Regions from separate parts of the Enterococcus olivae genome, predicted to be linked through region 2. Evidence: riboswitches for the same ligand, from Rfam matches in the RefSeq annotation. Region 2 holds a riboswitch; the other holds the start of a gene.
What was found. Region 2 has a riboswitch for FMN ahead of ACWODM_RS10195 (ECF transporter S component). Riboswitches for the same ligand answer to the same signal wherever they lie in the genome.
Positions count from the first base shown of each region.

Region 1: another riboswitch for FMN. It lies ahead of ACWODM_RS01085 (ECF transporter S component); the one in region 2 lies ahead of ACWODM_RS10195 (ECF transporter S component).

Region 1 covers NZ_JBSMVT010000001.1:181,854-193,100, reverse strand. Annotated here, with positions in the region: gene ACWODM_RS01125 (UDP-N-acetylmuramoyl-L-alanyl-D-glutamate--2,6-diaminopimelate ligase) at 1-445, shown strand, start outside; gene ACWODM_RS01120 (DJ-1/PfpI family protein) at 500-1,099, shown strand; gene ACWODM_RS01115 (NUDIX hydrolase) at 1,118-1,723, opposite strand; gene ACWODM_RS01110 (DUF488 domain-containing protein) at 1,799-2,167, shown strand; gene ACWODM_RS01105 (GNAT family N-acetyltransferase) at 2,179-2,586, shown strand; gene ACWODM_RS01100 (2-hydroxymuconate tautomerase) at 2,661-2,837, shown strand; gene thrS (threonine--tRNA ligase) at 3,198-5,132, shown strand; gene ACWODM_RS01090 (TIGR00266 family protein) at 5,240-5,938, shown strand; FMN riboswitch at 6,149-6,275, shown strand; gene ACWODM_RS01085 (ECF transporter S component) at 6,419-7,030, shown strand; gene ACWODM_RS01080 (pyridoxamine 5'-phosphate oxidase family protein) at 7,020-7,475, shown strand; gene ACWODM_RS01075 (helix-turn-helix transcriptional regulator) at 7,569-7,766, shown strand; gene ACWODM_RS01070 (DUF4234 domain-containing protein) at 8,350-8,799, shown strand; gene ACWODM_RS01065 (DUF2752 domain-containing protein) at 8,784-9,125, shown strand; gene rimP (ribosome maturation factor RimP) at 9,288-9,761, shown strand; gene nusA (transcription termination factor NusA) at 9,782-10,906, shown strand; gene rnpM (RNase P modulator RnpM) at 10,923-11,219, shown strand; gene ACWODM_RS01045 (YlxQ-related RNA-binding protein) at 11,212-11,247, shown strand, end outside.
Region 2 covers NZ_JBSMVT010000015.1:5,329-16,575, forward strand. Annotated here, with positions in the region: gene ACWODM_RS10175 (SAG1386/EF1546 family surface-associated protein) at 1-192, opposite strand, end outside; gene ACWODM_RS10180 (RecQ family ATP-dependent DNA helicase) at 266-1,654, opposite strand; gene ACWODM_RS10185 (helix-turn-helix domain-containing protein) at 1,648-2,643, opposite strand; gene ACWODM_RS10190 (ferredoxin) at 2,671-2,886, shown strand; gene ACWODM_RS10195 (ECF transporter S component) at 3,054-3,653, opposite strand; FMN riboswitch at 3,821-3,945, opposite strand; gene ACWODM_RS10200 (pseudouridine synthase) at 4,016-4,735, opposite strand; gene scpB (SMC-Scp complex subunit ScpB) at 4,736-5,323, opposite strand; gene ACWODM_RS10210 (segregation/condensation protein A) at 5,316-6,062, opposite strand; gene xerD (site-specific tyrosine recombinase XerD) at 6,075-6,965, opposite strand; gene fur (ferric iron uptake transcriptional regulator) at 7,079-7,543, opposite strand; gene ACWODM_RS10225 (CvfB family protein) at 7,646-8,509, opposite strand; gene ACWODM_RS10230 (AzlD domain-containing protein) at 8,536-8,856, opposite strand; gene ACWODM_RS10235 (AzlC family ABC transporter permease) at 8,849-9,553, opposite strand; gene ACWODM_RS10240 (cell division site-positioning protein MapZ family protein) at 9,640-11,247, opposite strand, start outside.

The DNA.
Region 1 (11,247 bases), on a different contig from region 2:
AGTGATTCCTTCTAAAGCAGGCGTAACAGCGATCGTTGACTATGCCCATACCCCCGATGCTTTAGCCAATGTTTTACAGACAGTCAAGAAATTTGTCAAAGGGAAAACGATTTGCGTTGTTGGCTGCGGCGGCGATCGTGACCGGAAAAAACGTCCGATCATGGCGGATATTGCGATGGACAATGCAGACATTTCCGTATTTACTTCGGACAATCCACGAACTGAAGATCCAGAACAAATCCTGAAAGATATGACTGATCACTTGAAAGGCGATTCTTTTATAGTGGAAATCGATCGAGAAAAAGCGATCCATCAGGCTTTAGCGATTGCCGAAGAAGAGGATGTGATCGTGGTTGCTGGTAAAGGACATGAGAATTATCAAATCATTGGAAAAGAAAAAATACATTTTGATGATGGGGAAGTTCTAATGAATTATTCAAAATAAAAACAAGCACATTTGGGAGCTGTTCTCAAATGTGCTTTTGACTAAGGAGAAGCGATGAAAAATATCAATGTCGTATTGTTTGATGACTTTGAAACATTGGATGCTTTTGGTCCTGTTGAAATTCTAGGAAAAATGTCCAATGACTATCAGATCTGTTGTTTGTCAGAAGCAGGAGGGATCGTTACGAGTCGACAAGGAGTTCCTGTGGCGGTCCAGTCCTTTGAAGAGGCGAAAGCGGCAGAAGTTCTTTTGATTCCAGGTGGACTGGGGACTCGATCCTTGATCAAGGATCAGGCCTTCATCCAAAAATTGGAAAAACTTTGTCAGCAATCAAGCTACGTTCTCAGTGTCTGTACCGGAACAGCCTTGTTGGCAAAAACAGATTTGCTTAACCATCGGCAAGCGACCAGCAACAAACTAGCCTTTGATTGGGTTCGTTCGTTGAATGAAGAAATCGAATGGGTTGAAGAGGCAAGATGGGTCGTTGATGGCAAATACTATACTTCTTCAGGTGTTTCTGCAGGGATGGATATGGCTCTAGGTTTTGTTGTTGATCAATTCGGCAGAAGCCAAGCTAGAAAAATCGCTTTTGAGATCGAATATCTATGGAACGAGGACCAAACAGAGGATCCATTCTATCAAAAAAAAGCCTGAATCAAACATTCAGACTTTTTATTCAACGTAACAGTCATTCTGTAACTCAAGCAGCTGATTGAGTTGTTCGACTGTTGTTCGTTTGACAGATAATTTTGGCAAATGATCCATGTCAAAATAGGCAGCTTGACTGGTTTCGATATTCTCTTCAAAAGCTGTTTCTTTGGAAAGAACCTCGCAGGCAAATACCAACTTGTAATACTGAAAGGTTTGAGGAATATCTTTGCGTAGATTGGTATCGAAAATAGTCAGTAATTTGGAGACATCAACCGTCAATCCGGTCTCTTCCAGTACCTCTTTAGCGATATTTTCTCTAGGTGTTAGTCCAACTTCGGCATATCCGCCAGGCAGTGCCCAATCTTTTGTCTGAGTATCTTGGACAAGAAGGATCTGATCTCCTTTGACGATCAATGCGCGCACATCAACCTTGGGTGTTTGATAGCCCGTTTCTTGGGAAAACAGTTCTTGGATTTTTTCTGTCGGTTCGTTTCCAAGTGTTTGAATCAATTGTAAGGCAATTTGTTTCAAGTCCGTGTAGCGTTCCTGATCAAACGGATCCTTGCCGTAAGTTAAACCAGCCTGAGCGATCGACAACAAGCGCTTATAAGTAGCTAAATAGTCCATAAATACCTCCTTGAAAATGTGTCTTCATTTATTCTATCACTAACTTTGAGTATAATAACAATAGAAGGTGTTTTTATGGAAAATTTAATGATCAAAAGAGTCTACGAAGACTTACAAAAAGTAGAGGCCAAACGCGTGTTAGTGGATCGAATTTGGCCAAGAGGGATCTCCAAAGAAAAGTTAGCATTGGATCTATGGGCAAAAGAAGTCGCGCCTAGCAATCAACTACGTAAAGAATTTAATCACCAACCAGAGAAATTTGATTGGTTTCGCGCAGCCTATCGAAAAGAGCTACAGCAGAACACTGAGACCCAAAAATTTATCGAACAAATCCGTCAGTGGCTTCAAACAGACAAGGTGTGGCTTGTGTATGGTGCCAAAGACAAGCAGCACAATCAGGCAGTTGTCCTGAAAGAATATATACTAGAGAATATAGCAGAGTAGAAGGTGTAAAAATGGTGATTTACCAGCCAAGTAAAGAGATTGATTCCAATCAGCTTGCGGCCTTGTATAACAGTGTCGGTTGGACAGCTTATACGAAGGATTTGGAGAAGTTACAGCACGGGATCAAGCAGTCGCTAACAGTAGTAACTGCATGGCAGGATCAACGATTGATTGGATTGATTCGAGGAGTCGGCGATGGTGCAACGATTTTGTATATTCAGGATCTCTTGCTACTGCCAGATTTTCAAAATCAAGGAATTGGAAAAGAACTAATGGATCGTTTGCTGGATTTATATCCCAATGTTCGCCAAAAGATTCTGATGACTGATGATGCACCAGATGTTCGGCATTTCTATGAAAAATGTGGATTTGAGTCTGCGGATAAAGGTGCAGCGGTCGCTTTTTACAAATATGATTGATTTTTGTTGCCGGAATCTTTTGAATCAAGGTATACTGTTAGAACAGACGAATTAAAAAGAAAGAGGTCATGTAGATGCCATTTGTTCATATTGAGTTACTTGAAGGAAGAAAACCCGAACAGCTAGAAGCCATGATGAAAGAAGTAACGGAAGCTGTTCACAAAACCAGTGGAGCACCAAAAGAAAATATCCATGTCATTATCAATGAAATGAAAAAAGGAACGTATGGAAATAACGGTGCTTGGAAGTAGTTGAATTTCTTCCTTGCAATTTTCTGAAAGAAGTGTTTAAATAAACACATAATTGATTGATGAGAAAGACAACTGTACTTGAGAGTCTTCGAAAAGAGAGGAAAAGCTAGGCTGAGACTTTTCCAGGAGAAAACCAAGGAAGGACCACTTTCGAAACTTTTGTTGAAACAAAAGCGGTCGTACCGTTATCACGTTTGAGGAACACCTGTTTAGTGTGTTCAAAATTAGGTGGAACCACGAGTATTCGTCCTAGTGTCGCATTGCGATACTAGGACTTTTTTTGTTGTAAGGCGTTTTTTAGAGAACGAACAGGAACTTACAGCATCGATGCCACATTTATACGAATTAGGAGGAAATACCATGTTAAAAATCACTTTTCCAGATGGTGCAGTAAAAGAATTTGAATCTGGGATCACAACGAAAGAAATTGCGGACAGCATTTCTAAAAGCCTGGCTAAAAAAGCATTGGCAGGAAAATTCAACGGAGAATTGGTCGACTTAGATCGTGCCATTGAAGAAGACGGTTCAATTGAGATCGTTACACCAGATCACGAAGACGCACTAGGCTTGTTGCGACATTCAGCTGCCCATTTAATGGCAAACGCGATGCGTCGTTTATACCCTAGTATCCATTTCGGGGTTGGTCCAGCAATTGAAACTGGCTTTTACTATGACACAGATAATGGAGAACAGCCAGTCACTGCGGAAGATTTGCCTGCGATCGAAGCTGAAATGATGAAGATCGTGAAGGAAAACAATCCGATCACACGTCGAGTCCTAACAAAAGAAGAGGCTTTGGAACTATTCGCCGGAGATCCTTACAAAGAAGAATTGATCAATGAACTACCAGAAGATGAAGTGATTACAGCTTACGAGCAGGGAGATTTTGTTGACTTATGTCGTGGTCCACACGTACCGTCAACTGGCCGCATCCAAATTTTCAAATTATTATCAGTTGCTGGTGCTTATTGGCGAGGAAGTTCTGACAATCATATGATGCAACGTGTGTATGGAACAGCCTTCTTTGATAAAAAAGCATTGAAAGAATTTATCCGGATGCGTGAAGAAGCCAAAGAACGTGACCACCGTAAATTAGGGAAAGAACTTGATTTATTTATGCTGTCACCGGAAGTTGGTTCTGGTCTGCCATTCTGGTTGCCAAAGGGTGCGACTATTCGTCGGACCATTGAACGCTATATTACAGATAAAGAAATCAGTTTAGGTTATCAACACGTCTATACACCCGTGATGGCGAATGTGGAATTCTACAAACGTTCAGGACACTGGGATCATTACCATGAAGACATGTTCCCACCAATGGATATGGGAGATGGTGAAATGCTGGTCTTACGTCCAATGAACTGTCCTCATCACATGATGGTCTACAAAAATGACATCCATTCTTATCGTGAGTTGCCAATTCGTATTGCAGAATTAGGAATGATGCATCGTTATGAAAAATCGGGTGCTTTATCTGGCTTACAACGTGTGCGTGAAATGACCTTAAATGATGGGCATACTTTTGTACGTCCAGACCAAATCAAGGATGAATTCAAACGCACCTTAGACTTGATGACTTCTGTCTATGCAGATTTCAATTTGACGGATTATCGTTTCCGTTTAAGCTATCGTGATCCAAAAAACACGGAAAAATACTTTGATGATGATGCGATGTGGAACCATGCGCAAGCAGTATTGAAAGAAGCTATGGATGAATTGGAACTGGATTACTTTGAAGCCGAGGGCGAAGCAGCCTTTTACGGACCGAAATTGGATGTACAAGTAAAAACTGCTTTAGGAATGGAAGAAACATTGTCTACTATCCAGTTGGACTTCTTGCTTCCAGAACGTTTTGACTTAACATACGTGGGTGAAGACGGGGAAAATACGCATCGTCCAGTCGTTATTCACCGTGGGATCGTCTCAACGATGGAACGTTTTGTCGCTTATTTAACAGAAATGTACAAAGGCGCGTTCCCAACTTGGTTAGCACCAATTCAAGCAACCATCATTCCAGTATCTGTTGAAGCTCACAGTGATTATGCATATCAAGTGAAAGAAATGCTTCAAACAAAAGGTATTCGTGTCGAAGTAGATGATCGGAATGAAAAGATGGGCTACAAGATTCGTGGCTCACAAACACAAAAAATTCCTTACCAAATCGTTGTCGGTGACCAAGAAGTGAACGATGGCACTGTCAATATTCGACGCTACGGTAGCAAAGAAACTGCGGTTCAACTATTACCAGAATTTGTGGAAGCTATTGTTGCTGATGTGAATAATTTTAGTCGTTAACAACGAATAAGAAAAGTCTTGGATAACTGCCATATCCAAGACTTTTTATGACTGTTCAAAAAGCTTATGAGCTATAATAGTAAAAAAGAGAACAGGGAGGGAAAACAATGGAATTTGAATTGACTGGAGGAACCGCCTATCCGATGGCTGTGATCCATATGGCACGCGGAGAGGTCCTCAATATTGAGCGGGGAGCCATGGCTTATTATCGTAATGTTGAGATCAAAGGGAGAATGAATAGCAACAATCGTTCAGGTCTGGGAGGTCTGATGTCTGCGATCGGTCGTTCGATCACATCAGGAGAATCGATGTTCATCACTGAAGCGACAGCCACTGATCATGATGCAGAATTAGCAGTTGCTCCTAGCAATATTGGGAAAATCCAAAAATTGGATATTGGCTTTGAACATTATCATTTAAACACTGGTGCCTACTTGGCTTCGGATGCTTCTGTTCGGTACAATATGGTTCGTCAAGATATTGGAAAAGCTCTATTTGCTGGTACAGGTGGTCTGTTCGTGATGGAAACCTCTGGAACGGGTGATTTGTTGATCTCAAGTTTTGGAGATATCGTGGAATTGACGGTTGAACCAGGAAAACCACTTACCGTTGATAATGAGCATGTCTTGGCTTGGACTTCCAGTTTAGATTATCAAATTCGTATTGCTTCCGGTATGTTTGGCTTTACTTCTGGGGAAGGGATCGTCAATGAGTTCAACGGCGCCGGAAAAGTATACGTGCAAACCCGGAATGTTAGAAATCTGGCGGAAGCGATCCAAGGATTTATCCCGAAAAGTAGTAGCTGATTGAAACGATTATCGAGAGCAAATGTCCAATCAAAGGATGTTTGCTTTTTTGGTTTGAAGAATGATCTTCGAATTGATTCTGGTTACTGTGCTGTCATCGTATGAAAGACGTTAAATAGGACAGATTTTATACAAAAATTATTTGCAATCAATCATTTTATTGAAAAATGTTGACTTTTCTCTCTATTAATGTGAAAATAAATACAAATGATAGTTCTTCAGGGCAGGGTGAGATTCCCGACCGGTGGTGATAGTCCACGACCCGTTTTCTTTTGAAAATGGCTGATTCAGTGAAATTCTGGAACCGACAGTAAAGTCTGGATGGAAGAAGATAGAAATACATAAGAAGTTTCACTGGTTACTTAGTGAATGTTTTTTCAAAAAAACTTTTTTTGAAACTCTTTTTTGTATCTGCTTTTTTTGCTGCCTTGTGATGTTATCAGAAGGTTTTTTATTTTTTAAAAAAAAGGGGAGATAAACATGAAAAAACTCACTGCCAAAAGAATGGTATTGATTGCTGTAATGGGAACGCTAGCATATGTGTTGATGCTACTGCGCTTTCCGCTACCATTTATGCCACCGTTTATGGATTTTGATTTAGCTGGTGTACCGGAAATATTAGGAACATTTATTCTCGGACCGATCTCTGGGATGTTTATTGTCACAATAAAATTATTGATAAAGATTGTCACAACTGGTTCAAGCTCGATGTTTACAGGAGAACTGCAAAACTTTTTATTGAGTGTCAGTTATCTACTCCCAGCCTGGTTTGTTTACCGTAAGAAAAAAAGCAAAACGCGATTGTTGCTGGCTTTAATGACAGGAACGATCGTGGTGACGATCATGGCTTGTTTTACGAACATTTATTTGATCATTCCATTCTATTCAAGGCTCTACAATCTTTCGATGGATGCTATCATCAGTATGACTCAAGCAGTCAATCCGTATGTTGACAGCATCACAAAATTAGTAATGATTGGAATTGTGCCGTTTAATTTGATCAAATACGGTGTCACTTCCTTGGTAATCTTTTTGTCGATCGATCGTTTGAAAGTGATTTTTAGAAGGTGGGAAGAAAAAGATGGAATATAAACAGGCTCTAGCACTTTGTTTTAAGAAACTTGGACGCAAAAAAATCATGGCGATTGCAACCAGTGTCAATGATCATGTGACGATTCGCAATATCAGTGCGATCATTTATGATGATCGAATTTTTTTCAAGACCGATAAGAATTTTCCGAAGACCCAACAATTGTTGATCAATCCGAATGTGGCGATTTGTTATTGGGGTGTCCAGATCGAGGGACAGGCGGTCAATCATGGACTAGTCAGAGAACAATCTGATACGACCTTTCAAGAAATGTATGATAAATACTGGAAGCGAAGTTATACGGCCTATGCCCATGAAGAAGCAGAGATTCTGATTGAGATCCTTCCTCGAAAAATCGAAATTTGGGATCAGGACAAAGAGGATCGAGGCTTTCAGGTTATTATTGATTGTGAAGCGCAGACAGTGGAGATACAGGGATATGATTAAGAGGACGTTTTGAACGTCCTTTTTCATTTTACAAATGACAAATATAATTTACTTTTAGTTAATTATAGATTACAATAAACCCGAGGTGATTCGATGAAAAATTTGAAATTAAAAGCAGCCCGGATAGAAAAAGATCTCACTCAAGCGGACTTAGCTAAACAAATCGGAGTCACTCGTCAAACGATCGGAGCCATCGAAAAAGGCGAATACAATCCTACGATCAAGTTGTGTGTGAGTATTTGTAAAGCTCTGGGAAAAACGTTGGACGAATTATTTTGGGAGGAAGGATAAGATGAATCAAAATTTTGATGAACGACAAGTGCTCACGAGGCAGAAAGGTTTTATGTATGGCTATTTTTTAGTGTTGGGGCTGATTTTTTTATTACAGCTTAGTACTGTTTTTTTTAGGAGAAAGCTTCTTTTCTCATTGGGCTATATTCCATATTCAAATGTTTCTTTCGGGTTCATTTACGATAGGCTATTTCATTTTAAACGATGCCTATTATCGGTGGAATGAATTCAGTAAAGTTGGCTGGTATAGCCTGTTGTGTATTGTTATGGGATTAGCTTGTATCTATCTTGTTTATAGAAATATCCAGTATCAAGGATTTGTAGTAAACGGACAACTATCAGAAAGTATAGTTAGCTATCTATCATTTGTAGTCTTTTTCATGACGATCGGCTTATGCAGCGGGTATAAATATCTTCAACATCATAAATAAATAGCTTCGTCGGATGCTCTGTTTTCTTTTGATTTAAGTTTAGAGCTTTCTGAGAGGAAGTCCAATTTTATCAGTACAATGAAAAGTATTTTCCTTATCATTTTTTCTTTTTCGTTGTATACTGATTACACAATAATAAAGGAGAATCTTTTATGGAAAACAGACGATTTTATGGACCACATCGTTCGATATTCATGGTCCTATTTTTAGCTTTTATTACTTGCGGTATCTATTCTTTTTTCTGGATGTATCAAGTAACCAAAGAATTGAATGAATATACAGGCGATCATCGAACCAATCCGTCCTTAGTGATTGTCTTTGTCTTTCTTACCTTTGGATTGTACATGTTTTACTGGTGGTACCGGATCAATCAATTAATGATGGAAGCTCAATTTAAAACAGGTTACAATGTGATTTCAGACAATAAGCTCTTGTTCCTGCTCTTTACCGTTTTCGGTGTAAGCTTCATCAATATGGCTATTTTACAATCCGACTTGAATACTTTGTGGGAACGTGCTTCACTGATGGAAGTGGTAGAAGAGCCGATGGAAGAAACCTATCAATCACAGGAGACAGTGGATGATGAGTGGACGGATTACTGATGTGTATCTTTAAAGCATTGACCGGACTCCCTTGTCCGGGTTGCGGAATGACTCGTTCTTTTCTGCATTTGTTTGAAGGACATTTAGAAGAAGCCTTTTTCTATCACCCTTTGTTTTGGGTGGTCCCAATCGTGTTTGGCATTCTTTTGTTTAGAAAACATCCGATTGTAGCTAAGTTTTATCGATCGCAGTCTTTTTGGACAAGTCTGTTGGTTCTTTTGATTGGTGTCTATGTGTATCGAATGGTTGGCTTTTTTCCGAATCAGACTCCTATGGATTTTGATTTCAACGCAGTCCTGCCTCGTTTGTTTTTGGCAAATCGATGAAAACACTGGGATGAAAACGCAGAGAACTTGAATTTGCAGAACAGATATGTTATATTCATTAAGGTAATGATACTAGAGGTGAGTGAGGGCAGATATTTCCCTCACTCTTTTTAATGGCATAAAACTTGGTTTCATTAGTAGACTAGAAGGAGGCGATAAAATTTGAGTACTGTTGTAGAAACGGTGACAGGCTTAGTGACTCCCATTTTGGAGGAACAACGTTTTGAGTTAGTGGAAATAGAATTTGTAAAAGAAGGCAAGAACTGGTTCCTTCGATTGTTTATTGACAAAGAAGGCGGTATCGACATTGAAGAATGTGCATTTGTCAGTGAACAGCTAAGTGAAAAACTAGATACTATTGATCCTGATCCAATTCCTCAGGCATACTTTTTGGAGGTTTCTTCTCCTGGTGCAGAACGACCATTGAAGAAAGAAGCCGATTATCAGCGAGCGTTAGGAGACTATATCCATGTTTCTCTTTATCAGCCGTTAGATGGAGAAAAAATGTATGAAGGTTTTTTACAGTCTTGTGATGAAAATGAGCTTGTACTTAAAATCAGAATCAAGACAAGAGAAAAAGAACTAATCGTTGATCGCAAAAATATCGCGAAAGCTCGTCTAGCTATTCAATTTTAAATACGGAGGAATCAAAGACAATGAGTAAAGAAATGTTGAACGCGTTGGATGCTTTGGAGGCTGAAAAAGGAGTTTCTAAAGAAATCGTTATTGAAGCATTGGAAGCAGCACTGATTTCTGCTTACAAACGTCACTACGGACAATCACAGAACGTTGAAGTAGAATTTGATCAGAAAAAAGGCAACATTCATGTGTATGCTGTCAAAGAAGTTTCTGAAGAAGTCATGGACTCGCAATTGGAGGTTTCTTTAAAAGAAGCAATGACGATCAATCCAGCTTATGAGATCGGTGATAAGATTCGTTTTGAAGTCACACCAAAAGATTTTGGACGAATCGCTGCCCAAACGGCTAAACAAGTCATTTTGCAACGTGTTAGAGAAGCAGAACGCAACATCATCTATAACGAATTCAGTGCTTATGAAAAAGATATCATGCAAGGAATCGTTGAACGTCAGGACAATCGTTATATCTATGTCAATCTTGGCAAGATTGAAGCAGTATTGTCAAAACAAGATCAAATGCTCAATGAATTTTATCAACCTCACGATCGTATCAAAGTATACGTTTCTCGCGTTGAGAATACTTCTAAAGGTCCACAGGTGTTCGTAAGCCGTAGCCATCCAGACTTGTTGCGCCGATTATTTGAACAAGAAGTGCCTGAAGTGTATGATGGAATTGTAGAAATCGTCAGCATCGCACGTGAAGCAGGCGACCGTTCGAAGATCGCTGTGCGTTCTCACGATGAGAACATCGATCCTGTTGGTACTTGTGTCGGACCAAAAGGGCAACGTGTCCAAGCATTGGTCAATGAATTGAAGGGTGAGAACATGGATATCGTTGAATGGAACGAAGATCCAGCAGTATTTATCGCTAACGCATTAAATCCGGCAGAAGTCAGTGATGTTATTTTTGATTTGGAAAATCCGAAGGCCTGCACAGTTGTTGTGCCAGACTATCAATTGTCTTTAGCTATCGGTAAAAGAGGTCAAAATGCGCGTCTGGCTGCGAAATTAACTGGCTACAAGATCGATATCAAGTCTGAATCAGACATGGAAGATTTTTATGCACAATTAGACAGTGAAGAGTCAGAAGCTTTTGAAACAGATGAATTTTTGAACGATGAAATCGAGTCCGCAGACGAATAATTTGGAGGAAGTCAGAATGAAAAAGAGAAAGATTCCTTTAAGAAAATCCGTTGCTTCTGGAGAACTGTTTCCAAAAAAAGAGCTGTTGAGAATTGCCCGTTCTAAAGAAGGGGAGGTTTCCATTGATCCAACTGGCAAAAAGCCAGGACGTGGAGCCTACATTGCAATCGATCCGGCAGAGGCGCAGTTGGCATGGGATAAACGCATTTTAGACCGTGTGCTAGAAGTGAAATTGACAGATGAATTTTATCAAGAATTGTTAGACTATGTGACCCATCAAAAAGCTCGTCGAGAGTTGTTTGGCAATGAATAAGCAAAAAGCATTAAATATGTTAGGACTG
Region 2 (11,247 bases):
TACCCAAAAACCGGCCACTGTCGGTACAGCGATAATCAGGAATAATAAAATTAAAACGATTGTTAAAAAAGCACTGTTTCCTCGTTTTTGGCGGCGTTGTGTTGAACGGGAATGATTCTCTTCTGATTCTGTATCATAGATTGGCTGTTCCCATGGTTCTTGCGCGTCATTGTTCTTATTTTTTCTACTCAATTTCCTAAACCTCCCACTATCTTTCCGATGTATTATACCATAGGAAAATAGTTCATGTCTCCAAAAAACAATTTCAATTTTTTTCTTTAAACATTTTTAGTAAAATCTCTTGCCACGTCAAGATACTTCTTGATCGTTGAACTGCTTCTGTTTTTTCTGGCAGGGTAATTCCTTCGTTGTCACAGCATTTTTCAGGTTGTTGAACGTCTCCCTCTTCAAAATAGCTCAGTAAATACTTACGACGACATCCCTTCTCTTCGATATAAGCAAGCATCACCTGAAGCTGATTGTTCTTTTCTTGTTCGTTGCGTTTCAAATGATCCAAAAAGACCTCTACACCTTCTCTTTTGGTTTGAGATAGCCATTTTTCCTGCAAGTCGGTCAACGAAGTGGTTGCCTGATGCTGTAATCGTAATTCAAAGGTTTCTCGCTCTTCCTGGCTAGTTCTTTGTAAAAATCGATGGATCCGCTCGTCCCCTTTTTGATAGAGCAGCAGGGCGTAGCTTTGTTTGCCGTCACGACCAGCTCGCCCGATCTCCTGCATGTAATTTTCTAAGCTGTCCGGCAGCTCATAATGAATCACCAACCGAATATCAGGTTTGTTGATCCCCATACCAAATGCATTGGTGGCAATCAGAAACTGCAGTTGATTGTCCAAAAATTGCTGCTGTAGCATTCGCCGCTGATTACTTTCCAGTCCACCGTGATAGTAGCCAACAGCAAAATCATGCTCCAGCTCCTGATAAAGAAACTCCACTTGTTTTCTGGTGGCACAATAAATGATTCCTGGACCGTTTTGCTTCGATAGGATCGTTCTCAGTTCCGTTAGCTTCTCTTCTGTTGGTTGCACAAGCAAGGCGATATTGGGTCGATCCATCGAATAGATCCACTCTTTTGGCGAATGATCTAAAAGTAATTTTTTGATTTCCTGTCGTACCTGCGCCGTTGCAGTGGCAGTTAGAGCTAGCGTCCGCGGAAAACCGAGTCTTTTTTTGGCTTCACCTAAATTGCGATACTCTGGTCGAAAATCGACACCCCATTGAGAGACACAATGCGCTTCATCAATCACGAATAGACCGATTGTTTGCTGTTGTAATCGAGTCAATACAGCTTCCTGGAGCAGCATCTCAGGACTTAGAAAAAGAAATTTGTAGCGAGACAAATGTCTTAATACAAACTCTTTTTCCTGAGCCTGTAAGGTACCGTTCAGAGCAATCACCCGCTTTTCTCCTAATCTCAGTAAGGACAGGACTTGATCATCCATCAAAGAAATCAACGGCGAAACGATCACGACCAGTCCTTCTTTTAAATAACCTGTCAGCTGATAACAAAGGCTTTTTCCATTCCCTGTCGGCAAGACAGCCAGGGTATCGTGTTCATCGAGTAGGCTAGTAATGACTTCTTTTTGACCGGTACGAAACTGATCGTAGCCAAAATACTGTTGCAGGGCTTGTTCTAACATGCTTCTCTCCTCTTCCATATCTGACACAAACGAATCTCCAAAAAGCTCAGATCATACGATGAAACCAATGTTTTATAGCTGTACTTCCATGAATCCTTTGGTAGCTCTGACCATTGTGTTGAATCTGGTAAAAATAGGTCAAAGGGAAAATCCTCATCCAGCAAAGCCCACTCAATGATATGATCCTGAATCGTTCCTTGCTTCAATCGACGTCTCTGCTTGACTTGCTCAAAAGTATAGCCTTGTTGAAACAACTTTCTTGTTTGAAGCATACTGTGATTGACATTTTGCAATAAAATAGGTCGCAAAAAGTGATAGAGTAAGAAATGCTTATGCTGGAGCAACTCTCTGAAAAAGCTGTGTGTGGCACTGGCGATCGCTAATGTCGCATAAGGTTCTTTTCGAGAAGCTTCCGGCAACAACTGAAAAAAAGCTGATCCGTTCTGTTGATCGCCCGTCAGTGTATTTGCCAGAAAATCTGCTTTGTCTTGTCCTAAATTTGAAAACAAGACAGTCAACTCCTCAAAAAGGCTTGTTGACAATTCCTCCCGATACTGATGAATAAATAACCGAACCCTTTCGATATAAAAAGGACTGCTCTCCAAAGGGACATATTGCTGCGCTTTATCCAAATAAGAGACCGCCTGTACTAAGAATTGGACGAGACGCCAGCACTCGGTCTCTTTGCGCCCAAAACGGAAAAAATCAACTTCCTTGAAATCAGGCAGTGTCGTCCCTTCTCTTTGTACTGCGACAAGTAAGAGTCCGTCTTCGGTTTCTTCTAATTTCCCAGCTTTTATCAGCGTCTGCAGTCTCGCATCAAATTTTTCTTCAGAAAGTTGAGGAAATGCCGCAGAGAGGTGCAGTAAGTCATGAAAAAAAGCGTAAGTCAACACCGAGGAAGTTCGCTTTCCGATAAGGATCTGATAGAGCGTGCTAGGCTTGAGCTTGTCTTCTTTAGAAAACAAGGATAAAATAAATGCATTCATAGTAACCTCCAGAAAGTGAGTGACAACATGTCTCAATTATGTAAAATCGTACCTGAACGCTGCATCGCTTGTGGTCTATGCAATGTCTATGCACCAGATATTTTTGATTATGACGAAGAAGGGCTTGTTTTGTTTGCCCAAGAGCCTGAAGCACGACAGCAATTTGTTCAAGAAAATGAGCAAGCAGCTGTTTTAGCAGCCTACAAAAAATGTCCCGTCCGTGCGATCTTGCTAGAATCCTAGACTCTTTTTAAAGAAAATACGCAAAATTGACAGATTTGAGTTCTTCGATTGTCTGATAACATGGTATCATAAATCTCCCGAAGAGCTACAAAATTTCTCAGCAGACTAGTTCTGTATTTAAAAGGATAAGAAAAGGACATTTCGCAAAAAACGAAATGTCCTTTGTTTTATTTAGAAAATGTTCGTTGTTCAATGAATGATTGTTTTTTTGAGAGCCATGGTAGTAATTTTGCATGTAAAATCAAGAAAACTACGCTGACGATGGTTCCTTTGATCAAATTGAAGGGCAAAATTCCCATCACGACATAATTCGCTAGTGGCATCCCTAAAAAGTTATCTGCACCAACATTAAAGAAAAATAGATACAGCGGGGTGATCACAAAATAATTCGCTATACTCATGACGATGCTCATGGAAAGAATTCCAGAGACTACGCCAGAAATTTTATAGCTGGATTTATAACTTTTATTGAAGAAATAATACATCGGCAAGGTAAAGACGGTCGTCGCAATGAAACTTGCTACATCGCCCACCATATTCGGTGCCGATAAACCCGTTGTTAGCAAATGTAAGGATGACCGCAGGAATGCGGTAACGATACCCGCTACTGGGCCAAACAAAAACATGCTCAGCATAACCGGAATATCACTGAAATCGACCTTTAAGAATTCAAACATTGGAATGATCGGAAACGCGACATACTGCAACACCAAACCCATTGATGCAAATAAAGCAATAGAAACCATTTTTTGTACTTTGTTGTTCATAACAAATCCTCCTAGGTAAAGTAAGGACCCATCTTCAAACGAACCTATTAAATTTCTCTTTTTGCTGTTTTTTCATATCGGTACCAAATATGAAAAAAATACCCTATTTTTCCATGGGGAAAAATAGGGTATTTTGCTAATTAACAAAATTAGACAAATCAAATACGCCCTATCTTCTTTATCCAGACTATACTGTCGGTATCGGAATTACACCGATTCAACCACCTGAAAACAAGTAGTTCGTGGACTATTACCACCGGTCGGGAATCACACCCTGCCCCTGAAGACGAACCTTTATTAATTTTTTGTACAACTTTAATTATACATGATTGTTGAATAGTTTCAACTATTTTGTTTAAAAATTATTTTTTTGACTTTTTTAAGAGCTGGGTCACTTCTTTTTTGTTCAATTCACGGTACTCCCCTGGGCGTAAACCAGCCAGGGTCAATTCACCGTATTTTTCGCGTTTCAGCTTTTGAACAGGTAGCCCCACAGCTTTTAGCATATTTTTTACTTGGTGGTTTCTTCCTTCATGGATCGTCAACTGGACAATGCTCGTCTGGGCTTTGACATCTGTCGACAAAATCTCAAAGCGTGCCGGAGCCAATTTCTTGCCCTCGATACGCATGCCACGCGTCACTGGCAGTAACGTTTTCTTGTCTGCCACACCTTTGACTTTTGCTACATATACCTTATCGACTTCATGCTTGGGATGGGTCAGTTTTTGTGAAAAATCACCATCATTGGATAATAAAAGTAATCCAGAAGTATCATAGTCCAGACGCCCTACAGGATAGATACGCTCAGGTACATCTGATAGATAATCAACAACGACTTTCCGATTTTTATCATCAGTGACTGCTGAGATCACACCTCTAGGCTTATAGAACAAATAGTAGACCGGTTCTTCCTGATAGATCGGTACATCGTCTACCTCGATACGATCCTTTGCACCGACTTGGGTTCCCAATTCTCTAACCACTTTGCCATTGACCTTGACCCGGCCATCAGTAATATACGTTTCTGCTTTTCTTCTTGAAGCGATGCCGGCATGGGCAATCACTTTTTGTAGTCTTTCCATCTATTCTTCTCCTTCTTCTACTGCTTCTTGATATCGATCAAAAAATAAATCTGTTGGCAACTCTTCTGCCAGATCATCTTCCATTGACTGGATATCAGGCAGATCTTCCATTGTTTTCAAACCGAAATAGTCCATAAAGTAATTCGTTGTTCCGTAAAGAATCGCTCGTCCTGGTCCTTCCACTCGTCCTTTTTCCTCGATCAGCTGACGAGCAGCCAATTTTTGGACTGAGCCTGCAGATTGAACCCCTCTGATTTCATCGATCTCCATACGAGTGATCGGTTGCTTATAGGCGATGATCGCCAAAGTTTCCAGCGCCGCCTGCGACAATCTGCCAGACATTGGGGATTGCGCATATTTTTTTAATAATGGTGCAAATTCCTTTTTGGTCGTTAGGACAAAATGATTGCCGACTTCTAAAATATTCAAAGAAGACGCTGCAGTCTCCTGATATTTTTGATTCAGCTCTTGGATCCACTGATAGATCTGTGCGGTCGGATTCTCCAACAGGTAGCTCAACTCCTCCAGACCGATTCCCTCATCTCCTACTACAAAAAGAACTGCTTCTAGTTCACTTAACTTACTCATGTACCTCTCCTACAGGATACAACAGGATCGTTTCGTAATTTTCTTCCTGCTCCACCTTGATTTTTCCATTTTTCATCAATTCCAATAATGCCATAAAAGTGATCACGATCTCAGGTCTACTGAATTCAACGAAAAATGAATCCAGTGTTCTACCTGAAGTCGATTGAAGTAACTGTGTTTCGATCTGCTTCATTTTTTCTTCAATACTGCTTTCATCTGCACGAATCGTAGTTTCGATGACCTGCCGTTTTTTCTTTTTCGCCAGCATATTGTGAAAGGCCAAAAACAGATCGATTGCATTCAAGCGATCCTTTTCCAGTGCTGGTTCCTCTTCTTTGTAGTCATCGACATCCATGGGGTCTTTGGTAAAATAAAGACTGCGTTCTTCCGCTTTTTCCAGCAAACGATCCGCCGCATATTTGTATTTTCGATATTCCAGCAGTTGCGCAACGAGTGCATCCCGAGGATCTTCCTCGTAGACTTCATCGTAGTCGTCTTCTAGCTCTTGTTTTGGCAACAGCATTTGGCTTTTGATCGCCATCAAGGTTGCAGCCATCACCAAATATTCACCTGCAACTTCCAGTTCGAGTGTTTTCATCGCGTGGATATAGTTCATATACTGTTCCGTTACTTCAGCGATCGGAATGTCATAAATATCGATCTCCAGAGAACGAATCAAATGTAGCAATAGATCCAGCGGACCTTCGAATACATCCAGTTTAATTTTGATTTCTTCCATAGTTCCCTTCCTTTATGCTCGAGGAAAATGTTGTTTATAGACTTCTGTCATTCGTTTTTTCGTAATGTGTGTATAAATTTGTGTGGTCGAGATGTCCGCATGTCCCAGCAGTTCCTGAACCGTTCGCAAATCTGCCCCGTTTTCTAGCAAATGCGTCGCAAAGCTATGACGCAAGGTATGCGGCGTTACATTTTTATGGATACCTGCTTTGCGAACAAGAGCCTTCAAGTTCTTCCAGATTCCTTGACGTGACAAGCCTTTGCCATGATTATTGACAAACAAATGCGTTTCTTCTGGTCGTTTCGATGTCAGTAGCGGTCGTGATTCCTCTAAATAACATTCGATCCACTGAATCGCTAAATCTCCCAAAGGAACGATCCGTTCTTTGTCGCCCTTACCCAGCGTCTGCAATAAGCCCATACTCAAATGCAGATCATTTAATTTTAATCCAATCAATTCGCTGACTCGTAAGCCCGTAGCATACATGACTTCAAGGATCGCTCGGTCGCGAATCCCTAAAATTTCTTTCGTATCTGGTGTTTCGATCAGCTGTTCGACTTCCTGCAAACTTAAAGTATCCGGCAGCTTTTGGACCTTTTTGGGTGAATCGATGTGCTGCATCGGATCATGGTCGGTGAATCGTTCTTGGCGAAGAAATTGATGAAAACGACGCAAACTGGTAACCATACGGGTGATCGTAGCTGGAGATTTTTTTTCTTCCTGTAATTCTTGTAAAAATTGAACCACGACAAAGCGGTCGACTGCTTGCCATTCTTTGATCCCCTTTTTCTTCAGAAACGCTAAATACTTTTCTAAATCCCGTTGATAGCTCTTTCTCGTATTTTGTGCGAGTCCGCGTTCAATCGTCAAAAAATGTAAATAATCCAGTACGTGCTCTTCCATCTTCTCTTCACTCACTTTCGCCTCACCTATCATAACAAATTCTGCTAGTGAAGAACAGGGATTCTCCTCTAGTTTACATAAAAAACTCACTGCACCTAAAAAAGGCTGAGGAATTAAGCCTCAGCCTTTGCTTCTTTCTCTTGACAGCTTTGACAGATGCCATGAAAAGTCAATCGATGATCTTTGATTAGAAAGTGGAATCGCTGTTCGACGATTTCTTCGACACTGCCCAGCAGATCCTCTTCGATCTCTTCAATACTGCCACATTCCAAACATAATAGATGATGATGAAAATGCTTGGCGCCTTCTTTACGAAGATCATAGCGGGCGACGCCATCATCGAAACTGATTTTGTCAACGATCTTCAGTTCTGTCAAAATTTCCAGCGTTCTGTAGACTGTCGCCAAACCAATATCAGAATTTTTTTGTTTGACAAAGAAATAGATTTCTTCTGCGGATAAATGGTCTTTTTCATTTTCTAATAACACAAGTAACGTTGCTTCTCTTTGAGGCGTTAATTTAAAACCGGAATCATGGAGTTGTTTTTTTGTTTTTTTCAATGCTTCAACTGTATTCATAGAACCCTCCACCTTATTTATAATCATTCTAATCTAATCAATATAAACCGCGAAAAACATTAAAATAATTATAAAATAGATTCAAAAATTATACAAGCATTCTCAATTAGATTTCTTGATTAATTTTGTGATTCCATCTTTTTGCTCGATCAATCGCTGTTTCATTAGATTTCCCAAGGCTCTTTTGAACTGACCTTTGCTGATTCCAAACATTTGTTTGATTTCTTCAGGTGATGATTTATCTGTATAGTTCATTTGATTCTCAGGTGCACGTTCCAGAAAGGCGATGATCATCGCCGCATCGTCTCCGATCGCTTCATGCGCACGAGGCTTCAAGGAAAGATTCAGTACACCGTCTGGACGAATCCCGATCACACGACCAGTAACCTGTTCACCTAAGCGTGGTTCTTGGAAACGTTCTGAGGGATGGATAAAACCAATATAGAAATCATCCGTCAAAATATATGTCCCAACGATTTTCAAACGATAAACAGTCCCTGTGATGTCTTGGTTTTTAAGAGTGTCTCCTCCACGTTTGCTCAATGCCTGAAAAATTTTCTCATCAGCCAAGCTAGCCCAGATGCGGTCTTTATGGTCCACACGTAGCGAGATCATGACACGATCTCCTTTTTTTGGCCACAACTCTCTCATGGTAGGCAACTCATCTAGTGAAACTACGACATCTTTATCAGTTAAACCGATATTAACAAAGACTCCTAGATCACGACGACTGTCTGTCACTTCACCAAAGGCATAATGTCCTTTACGACTTTTGGGGATCTCTGTTGTAAAACGTAGCTCTTGTTTTTGATTCTGATAACCAAAGCCTTCAACTGCTTCCCCTAGGGTATGTTCGCCTTCTGTTTTTGCTAATTTAAAGGTCAACCCATTTTTTTGAATAAAATAATTCTCTTCATTTTCATCAATAATCAATCCGCTAAATACGGATGCTAATAACTCATTCATTTTCCTTCTCCTTTGGAAGTCTCGATTTAAAGTACTAAACGGATGACCGCTATAGTAATAATACCTGTAATCACGATCTTCATCAAATCTTTCGTATAATAACCCACGATCAATGTGGGAATACATGCCAAGGTTTCTTGAAATTTTAAGACAGGCGGTCTACCTTCCTGTACAGACAAGATACTTTGGAACAACAACGCACCTAAAATACAAATTGGCAAATAACTTAAAAATAAGTGCAACTTTTCTGGAAACTCCAGTTTTTTAGCAAAAACAAAGGGCAATATCCGTGGTAACCAAGTAACGACAAAGCAACCAGCAATCATCAATAAAAATGTACTACTCATTATGTGTCACCACCCCTACCAAGCAACCAATCAACGTGGCAGCGATCACGGCAACTTCTGGTGTTGTCCACCACATACCAACGTACAAACTAACCATCACGCTGGCCAAAACGATCAGTGTCTGCTTCGTTCTTTTCTTCAATGGACGCTCGATCTGAAATAAAAACAAGCCCAAAAACATCGCAACTAAAGCAAAATCTAAACCAAATAACTCTGGATCCGGAATAAACTCTCCAAGCATCGCTCCTAGGACTGTCGCAACGATCCAAGAAAGATAAGCAAGTACATTCAAACCGTTCATCCAGCTTAATGTAGGCTGCTTTTTATTTTGCAAAGCTGTTGTTAGCACCCCGTAGGATTCATCTGTCAGCAATGTACCGATCCCGATATTACCCAGCATGCTGTATTGACGAAAAGCAGGTGCAACGGACAGACTCATTAACAAATGACGCAAATTTACTAGAAAAACAGTCACAATAATTGAAGAAATCGGTGCTTGGATCGCCAGTAAACCACATATAATAAATTGTGCACTTCCTGCATAAACAAAGACCGACATGAATAAGACTTCAAGAATAGAGAGTCCTACACCCTTACCAACGACTCCCATAGCAAAACCGATCCCGGCATAACCTAAGATCGTTGGAACACAAGCCTTTACCCCATCCAGAAAGCTTTCGTATTTTTCTTCTTGCAAAAAAATCCCCCTTTGACTTTCGACTGATATATTTGTATATCATATCGAAAATCAAAGGGAGAGACAAGGTCTTCTTTTAGATTTCTTTAGTCATTTCCGTTCCCACGGAAGAATCCAGTTTTACAATTGATCGTAAACAGATACATTGGTAAAGCAGATTCTGAAATACCGCTCATCAATGATGACTTGGTGTTGGTTGCATATAAATTATAATAACCTTCCCCATTTTCTATTCTCACACGTTCCAGTTTATAGCCACCTTCTACGATATAACCACGTTCGATCGAGGTACGGATCACGTCATCATAAACTCCCGGTGCCCAATTCCATGCTGGATTGTTCGCATCATTGATATCACTTTGACGCGAAGAGATGATCGGTTGATTGTTGCTATTTTTTGGTGTATTACGGCTCAAGATCTCTTGTCCTTCATTGGAAGAAGGAGACGCTGTCTGACTGCCAGAATTGCTGCTTGCTTGATTCGCATTTTCTTGAGCAGCTCGCTGGGCAGCTGCACGTTCTTGCTCAGCACGTTCAGCTGCGGCCTGTTGTTCAGCCTCTCTTGCATTCAAGGCATTTTCAACGGTTGAGATCTTCGCAAGGAAATCTTCTTTTTCCGCACTGTCAAAGAGTGATTCAACTTCTTCTTTGGCATTTTCAAAGTCGTCTCGGCTCACAGCGTCACTTAGTTTGTTGTCTTGATAACCAGCTAACAGTGACTGGACTGTTTTTTCAGTTGCCAACAACTGCTCTGACTCTTTTTTACCTTGTTCGATTGCTTGGTTGACTAAACTTGAAAAGGCATTTTCTTCAGAAAGCAAAGCCATATCGACTGTGCTATCTTCCTTGATATGAGCATTTTCCTGCAATTGGTCACCAACGATCACTGGTTCAGTGAAGTAACTGTTCAACTGGTCAAGGACTGCAATTTTCACTTGAATCTTTTGTCCTTTAGCAACTAACTCTTCATAGGCTTCCTCATTGGAATAGTTTTCCAGTTCTGCCATCACTGCTGCAATCTCATCCGCTGTTTTTCCAGGAACGATAAATTGCTGGTCTTCATCTAGGAAAAAGGCATCCAAATCGCTGTCGATCTGAGCGACCGCTCCTTCGATCCGCAACTGTTCCTGACGGGCTGCTTCAGCTTTCTGCTGTTGATCATAATAGATCCAACCTCCTCCAGCAAGAACCAGCGCTGCCGCTGCAGCAATAAAGTAGGTTTTCTTACTGCGTTTTTTTGGAGATTTTGGCGCTGTTTGTTTTTCTGTTTCTGGTAATTCTTCTACCGGCGTAACGGTCTCTACAGGCTCACTCTCAACCATTTCTACAGTATCAAAAGGGACAACAACAGGTTCTTCTGAAGCTTCTTCCTGCGTTTCCTGTTCAGGTTCTTCTTGTACGTCTGATTCAACAGGAGCAGTTTCTTCAACACTGATTGCTTCCTCTAAGTCATCAGACTCTGATCCATCCTGTTCAACGGTCGTTTCAGCTTGTTCATCAGCTTCTTTTTGATGTGCTTCTTTATGCTGGCGAATATAATCTGCTAAAATCGAACTTTCTTCAGATTCCGCCGAGTCATCACCTTCACCGTCTTCTTCATGAAGCTCTGAGAAATGCTCCATTACAGAACCTAACGGTACATCCTGATAGTCAGACCATTTGATATTATCATTTACTGGTGTTTCAGATGTTGC